3 regions of the Sphingobium sp. FW305-3-2-15-F-TSA7 genome follow, and region 2 is predicted to be linked to each of the others. Evidence: riboswitches for the same ligand, from Rfam matches in the RefSeq annotation. Region 2 holds a riboswitch; each other region holds the start of a gene.
The links. Region 2 has a riboswitch for cobalamin ahead of cobW (cobalamin biosynthesis protein CobW). Riboswitches for the same ligand answer to the same signal wherever they lie in the genome.
Positions count from the first base shown of each region.

Region 1 (2,265 bases), on a different contig from region 2:
TGCCGTAGCCGGTGATGCTGTCGTCGAGCTGGAACAATGTCGGCGCCTTGAAGCCCTCGCCATAATTGGCGCGCAGCAATGTGCCGGTGCCCAGTTTCAGAGCCGCATTGGCGCCGATCGTGGTGTGGCCGCCAAATTGCTCATGATCGTCGTGACGGACGCCACCGGTCAATGTCAGCGCAGCGACCGGCTTGATCACGATCTGGCCATAGATGCTGTCGATCCCGGTCTTGGCGGCGGACGGCGAGAAACCGTCGTCGGTGAACAGTTTCGACGTCTCGGTCTCGGCACCGAAGACCGCGCGGAACATCTCCGACAACGTCAGATCGCCCTGATATTCGAAGCGTTCGGTACGGCCGCGCGCAAGGAAGGTCGGTGTCGTGCCGAAATCGGGATTGAAATTGTCGCGATCGATGTCGGCGATGGTGAAGGCGAGGCGGTTCTTCAGCCGTCCGTCGAACAGGCGGGCGTTGATCCCGGCATAGCCGTAGATCTCCTGCGCGGTCGAATATTCGTTGGTATCGCCAAAGGCGTAGGTCGGAGGCGCGAAACCGTCGAGATCGGTGCGGCTGTCGGCGAAGCTGCCACGCAGATCGACGTCGAAATTCTCGCCGAGCGCGATGCCGAGCCGGGCATTGGCGCTATACTGTCGATAGCCGTCACGCTCGGTGCCGCCGGCAAATTGCGACACGCCGTCGGTGCGAAACCAGTTGCCGCCGATCGAGCCGGAAAAGGCGCCGCTGCTGCCCGAGATCAGGGCAGTGGCGTTGGCGCTGTCATAGGATCCGTATTCGGCGCGGGCACGGGCCTGGAACCCTTCGCTCGGGCGTGCCGTCAGGATGTTGACCACGCCGCCCAGCGCCTGGCTGCCCCAGGGCACCGAATTGGGGCCGCGCACGACTTCGATCCGGTCGATGTTGCCGATCATCAGATTGCCGAAATCATAGGCGCCCGACGGCGCCGACGGATCGCCGACGCGCACCCCGTCGATCAGGACGAGCGTCTGGCCGTCCTCGGCGCCGCGGATGCGCACCGCCGTCACCGAACCGGGGCCGCCGGTACGCGTCACCGAAACGCCGGGCGTGCGCATCAGCAGATCGGTCGCGATCACTGCCTGGCTGCGCTCGATCGCGGCGCGGTCGATGACGGTGACGGCCTGGCCGGTCTCGTCGGCATCCTGCGCGGCGCCGATCGCGGTGATGACGATGTCGGCGCTGGCGTCGGCGGAGGCATCATTGGCCAGCGCAGGAGACGCGGTGGCGAGAATGATGGCGAGAGTCGATATGGTCTTCACGGATATGTCCCTTCGTTCAACGACGTCACGATGTCGCCAAACGAGGAAGACCTCGCCCGCCCGGTGCACCCCGCCCGTGTGGAAGAACGACGATGACGGGCAGGTCTCCTGGCTCCCGGGTCAACGCCTTGTTCGTGCCGCCTTCCCGGATTGCTCCAGTGGCATGTGGCACGATGGCTCGCCGGTTACAGTAGCGGGGGCTGCCGAGGCTTCGGCCATAGCCGCACCCCGTTCCCTTTTGATCCCGTCGCCGGGAACCCGTCATGAGCGGGCGCATAACCGTGCGGCACGTCGAACGCCAACCCTTTCTTGTCTGTGCAATGGTGGCGTTGCGGTCTTGCGCCGGTGGACGAGACCGATGAACATTGCTAGCGTCAACCGCTGCAATTCTGATCGCCTACCGACTGATAATTTGCTGTTGTCCGAGAAAATATGCCGAAAAATGAGATGTTTGTTCGATTGATCGTGCCGTTGTGTATATTCAGATACTGAAAAATTGGCAGATCTGTTGCTGTCCCGACATGTCGCTGAAAGTTGGATGGGAGTGGAGAACGCCATGTTCAAACGCTTCCCTCTGAGCTTCTTGGCCGAGTTGCCGCGCCCGGTGAAGAAAGCTCTTGTCATTCTGACGGACATGACATGCTGCGTCGTGGCGATGGTGATCGCGCTGTATCTCCGGCTCGGATTCATACCGGAGGTTACGAGACCACTGCTCCTCGCGACCGGAATGTCGATCTTCCTATGTGTGCCCATATTCTGGGGCATTCATATTTATCGCGCCGTTTTTCGGCACGTCGGTCCGCTCTCCATACTCACCATTGGGCGTGGCATCGTTCTTTTTGCGATCCCTTATGCGGGGTTGTTTACACTATATGGAATCCCCGGCGTGCCGCGGACCATCGGCCTGCTCCAGCCGGTCATATTGTTCCTGCTCGTCATTGGCTCCCGTGCACTCACCGTGCAATTGTTCC
Region 1 is NZ_JBYSZM010000035.1:73,764-76,028, reverse strand. Features, by position in the region: gene AC3WN8_RS23935 (TonB-dependent receptor plug domain-containing protein) at 1-1,294, opposite strand, end outside; cobalamin riboswitch at 1,376-1,571, opposite strand; gene AC3WN8_RS23930 (polysaccharide biosynthesis protein) at 1,851-2,265, shown strand, end outside.
Region 1: another riboswitch for cobalamin. It lies ahead of AC3WN8_RS23935 (TonB-dependent receptor plug domain-containing protein); the one in region 2 lies ahead of cobW (cobalamin biosynthesis protein CobW).

Region 2 (2,265 bases):
CGCGGCCTGTCCGACGACAAGCATCTGATGAAATCGGTCGCCGAGCGGCGCGGCGTGCCCGTCACGCCCTGGGCGATCATACGCCAGGGGCAGGGCGGGGTGAGCGAGCCCGATTTCACCTGGGAACGGCTGGTGGTGAAGCCCAATGCCTCGTCGGCAAGCTGGGGCGTCAAGATCATCGACAATTGGGCCGAGGCGCGCGCCCATGCCGAAGGCATATTGGCGTCCGGCCATGACGTGATCATCGAGCCCTATGCGCCGCTGATCGATCTGGCCGTGCCTGTCGTCGGCGCCAACGGCCCATGGCTGCTGCCGAGCTTCGGCTATTATCCGACCGCGCGTCCCGGCGAAGTCCGCTCCTATGAAGAGAAGCGCAATCTGGTCGTCACCGCCGACGATCCGCTGGAACCCGTCGAGGACAAGGATCTGGTCGCGCGGCTGGAAGGGCATGTCCGCGCGCTGCTGCCCGAACTCTGGCCCTTCGATTATGGCCGCTTCGAATTCCGCTACGATCCCGCAACCGGTGAGTTGCGTTTCATGGAAGTGAATCTGTCCTGCAATCTCTGGTCGCGTAAGACGATCAGCCGTTCGGCGCGCTCGATCGGGGTCAGCCATGCCGAGCTGGTCGAAACCATCGTCGCGCACAGCCTGGAGCGGCAGGGGCTGATCCCCGCCGCGCGTTCCGTGGGGCTGGCGACGCGCGTGGCGTGATCGCGGACTCGCATTGAGCGATTGGTTCGCGCGATGATTTCGCCTATGGCCGCGTTCGAGAGGCGGGCGATGTCCGCATCTCGAAAGATCGCGCCGGTGCCCGAAAGGGCTTAATTCGGGAACACGGTGAGGATGAGCGATCATCCGAATCCGGGGCTGTCCCTGCAACTGTAAGCGGCGAGCGCGATGCACAGGTGCCCACCCCCCGATGACGGGGCGGGTGCAGCCACTGGATCGAACGCGGATGCGTGGGATCTGGGAAGGCCGTGCATCAAGCTTTGACCCGCGAGCCAGGAGACCTGCCAGCGCACCGGTCGCTCTTGCCTTGATCCAGGGGATGGTCTCGGCACGGTAACTCTCCGTCTGAGCGACGAACCGTGCGGCTGGGGCTGCATCGGTGCGTGGTAACGGGTGCTTCCGGCACCCGCCCGTCGTCGCGCGCCGACCGATGCTGAGCGTCGGCAAGCCCCGCCACCGATTTGCTCAGGTGTCGGGGGAGTGCCCCATGAAGACCATCGCCTTTGTTTCCCCATGCCCGCTGTCCGTCGCCAAAGCGGGAGAGCGTGCGTGAGCAAGATCCCGACAACCGTCGTCACCGGATTTCTGGGCGCCGGAAAGACCACGCTCATCCGGCACCTGCTGCAGAACGCCAAGGGGCGCAGGCTGGCCCTGATCGTCAACGAGTTCGGCGATGTCGGTGTCGACGGCGAACTGCTCAAGGGCTGCAATGACGAGGCCTGCCCCGAGGACGATATCGTCGAGCTTGCCAATGGCTGCATCTGCTGCACCGTCGCCGACGATTTCCTGCCGACGATGCTCAAGCTGCTCGACCGGCCCAACCCGCCCGAACATATCATCATCGAAACCTCGGGCCTGGCATTGCCCAAGCCGCTGGTGAAGGCGTTTCAATGGCCCGATATCCGCACGCGCGCGACGGTGGATGGCGTGATCGCATTGATCGACGCCGATGCGGTTGCGGCGGGGCGGTTCGCGACCGACGAGGCCGCGCTGGCGCTCGCGCGCGCCGCGGATCCCACGCTCGACCACGACAGTCCGCTCGAGGAACTGTATGAGGATCAGCTCGCCTGCGCCGATCTCGTCATCCTCAACAAGGCCGATCTCGTCGACGGCGATGGCCTGGCGCGTATCGAGGCCGACATATCCGGTGACACGCGCGATGGCGTGAAGATCGTTCGCGCTTCGCACGGCGCGGTCGATGCCGGCGTGCTGCTCGGCCTGTTCGCCGGCGCCGAGGACGATCTCGCGGCGCGGCCCTCGCATCACGACAGCGAAGACGATCATGACCATGACGATTTCGACAGCTTCGTCGTCAGGGGCGGCGAGATCGCCGGCGTCGAACCGCTGCTCGCGACGATGACCATGCTGATCGCCGATCACGACATATTGCGGATCAAGGGCATGATCGCGATCGAGGGGCGTCCCGCGCGGCTGGTGATCCAGGCCGTGGGGCCGCGGATCCAGCATTATTTCGACCGCGCCTGGACGGCGGTGGAAACCCCTGCCTCGCAACTGGTCGTGATCGGCCGGAAGGGG
Region 2 is NZ_JBYSZM010000001.1:139,670-141,934, forward strand. Features, by position in the region: gene AC3WN8_RS00690 (D-alanine--D-alanine ligase family protein) at 1-711, shown strand, start outside; cobalamin riboswitch at 789-1,032, shown strand; gene cobW (cobalamin biosynthesis protein CobW) at 1,279-2,265, shown strand, end outside.

Region 3 (2,265 bases), on a different contig from region 2:
TTTAGAGTGATTTCGAGGCAGGTGGCATCATCTGCCGGCTCGGAAATCACGGTCGATAACGGAAAGTCCGAGTCAGATGCGGATATCGGGGGCTCGATGAGCGATACTCACCGTACCCCGACATAAGGCGATCTCTTTTCCCACAGATAGGCCGGCAGACTCCCCAGGGTCTGACGATAGACCGCCCTGCTGATCTGGAAGCGGAGATCCTTGCGGTTCAGGCTCAACCGCCGCCCCTGATACAGGCAGGATGGAAGCGCCGCGACGAACGAGTCCAGAATCTGCGCCTCTTTGCTCGAATCCTGGTCCGCGCGGATCAATCGGTCGCCAGCTTGCGGATCATGTGCGACGAGGCATTCTCCGGCCGCAGCGCCGGCGGACCAATTTTCGGTCTTCAGTGCGATCGCCTGGTCGAAAGAGGCTTGTTCCTCGGGCGCGAGCGGCCGTGCCGGCTGGGCCCGTCGTGCCATGTGCCGCACATAAAGTGCTTCGGCGATATGCGCGCCCAGGCGCAATTGCTGATCCGATCCCATTTGAGCCCCGGATTGTTCGAAGCATTGCGGGCTTGATCGCGCCAGATCCGCGAACGCGGCCTTTTCATCGTCGCTGCCCGGAATGGATTGCGCCAGACGTGCGCTCGCGGCTTGATCCTTGGAGATCAGGCAGCGGGACATTGCCGGTGTCGCGCCGACCGTTCTGGCCGGGGGCGGAGCGGAAAGCCGATCGCTCCGCGAAATGGCGGCGCCCGCATCGATCATGAAGGGCAGGGCGACAAGGAGGAGCATGCACAGAACCTGCCAGCGAAAGCGGAGATCGGCAAGCGGAGTCGTACGAATGCGAACTCCGCAATATCGCCGGATCGGGGCGCCGATGCAGGTGAAGCGCTCTCGCCAGTTAATATGACTGATATAAAGAATTCTTTATATATTGATTGACACGGTTTCGGGCGGCGCTATTCTGAGCCTGTCGAGGTTCTCCGCGTCGTGCTTGCGTCGCGGAGCTAAGACGGGAAGCCGGTGACGTCCCTTGGGATCAGTCCGGCGCTGCCCCCGCAACTGTGAGCGGTGAGTGGCGGTCCAATTCGTGTCACTGATCCGGCAAGGGATTGGGAAGGCCGGACCGCCATGTCGACCCGCGAGCCAGGAGACCTGCCTCGTCAGATAACGTCCTCCGGCGGGGTGCCCGGTCAGGCCGCATGCATGGCTGCGCCCGGACTTGTCCATCGGGCGCGGAGCCCCATGCGCGCGTGTCCGGCCATGCCCTTGCCCCAAGCAAGGTTTGAAGACGATGACCGCAACCGTTGCCACTCTCGGTTTCCCGCGTATCGGCCCCCGGCGCGAGCTGAAATTCGCGCTCGAAAGCTATTGGGCGGGCAAGAGCGATGCTGCCGCGCTCGGGACGGCGGCGCAGGGGCTGCGCGCCGCCGCCTGGGCGCGGCAGAAAGCGATCGGCGCCGATATCCTGCCGTCGGGCGATTTCTCGCTTTACGATCATGTGCTCGACACCAGTGCGATGCTGGGCGCGGTGCCGGCGCGCTATGGCTGGACGGGCGGGGCGGTCGGCCTCGACGTCTATTTCGCGATGGCGCGCGGCGCGCAGACTGCCGGGCATGCGGGCTGCGTGCACGCGCTCGATAGCACCGCGCAGGAAATGACCAAATGGTTCGACACCAACTATCATTATATGGTGCCCGAACTTCATGCGGGGCAGCGCTTCGCATTGTCGTCGACCCGGATCCTCGATGCGTTCGCCGAGGCCAGGGCGCTCGGTTACAGGACCCGCCCGGTGCTGTTGGGTCCCGTCACTTTCCTGACATTGGCGAAAGGCCGCGACGTCGCACCCTTGTCGCTGCTCGATGCGGTGCTGCCGGTCTATGAGGATGTGCTGTGGAAGCTGCACGAAATGGGCGCCGACTGGGTGCAGATCGACGAGCCCTGCCTGGTGCTCGACCTCGATGACGCACAGCGCACGGCATTGCGGGCGGCCTATGCACGGCTCGCGACCAAGGGACCGAAGCTGATGCTCGCCACCTATTTCGGCGCGCTCGGCGACAATCTGCCGCTGGCCGCCGAGTTGCCGGTGCACGGGCTGCATGTCGACCTGGTGCGTGCGCCCGAACAGCTCGATGACGTGCTCGCGGCGGTGCGGCCCAATTTGCTGCTGTCGCTTGGGCTGGTCGACGGGCGCAATGTCTGGCGTGCCGATCTCGAAGCGCTGCTCGACCGGATCGAGCCCGTTGCCGCCGTGCGCGACGTCGTGCTCGCG
Region 3 is NZ_JBYSZM010000007.1:155,235-157,499, reverse strand. Features, by position in the region: gene AC3WN8_RS07530 (TorF family putative porin) at 1-5, shown strand, start outside; gene AC3WN8_RS07525 (hypothetical protein) at 108-785, opposite strand; cobalamin riboswitch at 953-1,170, shown strand; gene metE (5-methyltetrahydropteroyltriglutamate--homocysteine S-methyltransferase) at 1,288-2,265, shown strand, end outside.
Region 3: another riboswitch for cobalamin. It lies ahead of metE (5-methyltetrahydropteroyltriglutamate--homocysteine S-methyltransferase); the one in region 2 lies ahead of cobW (cobalamin biosynthesis protein CobW).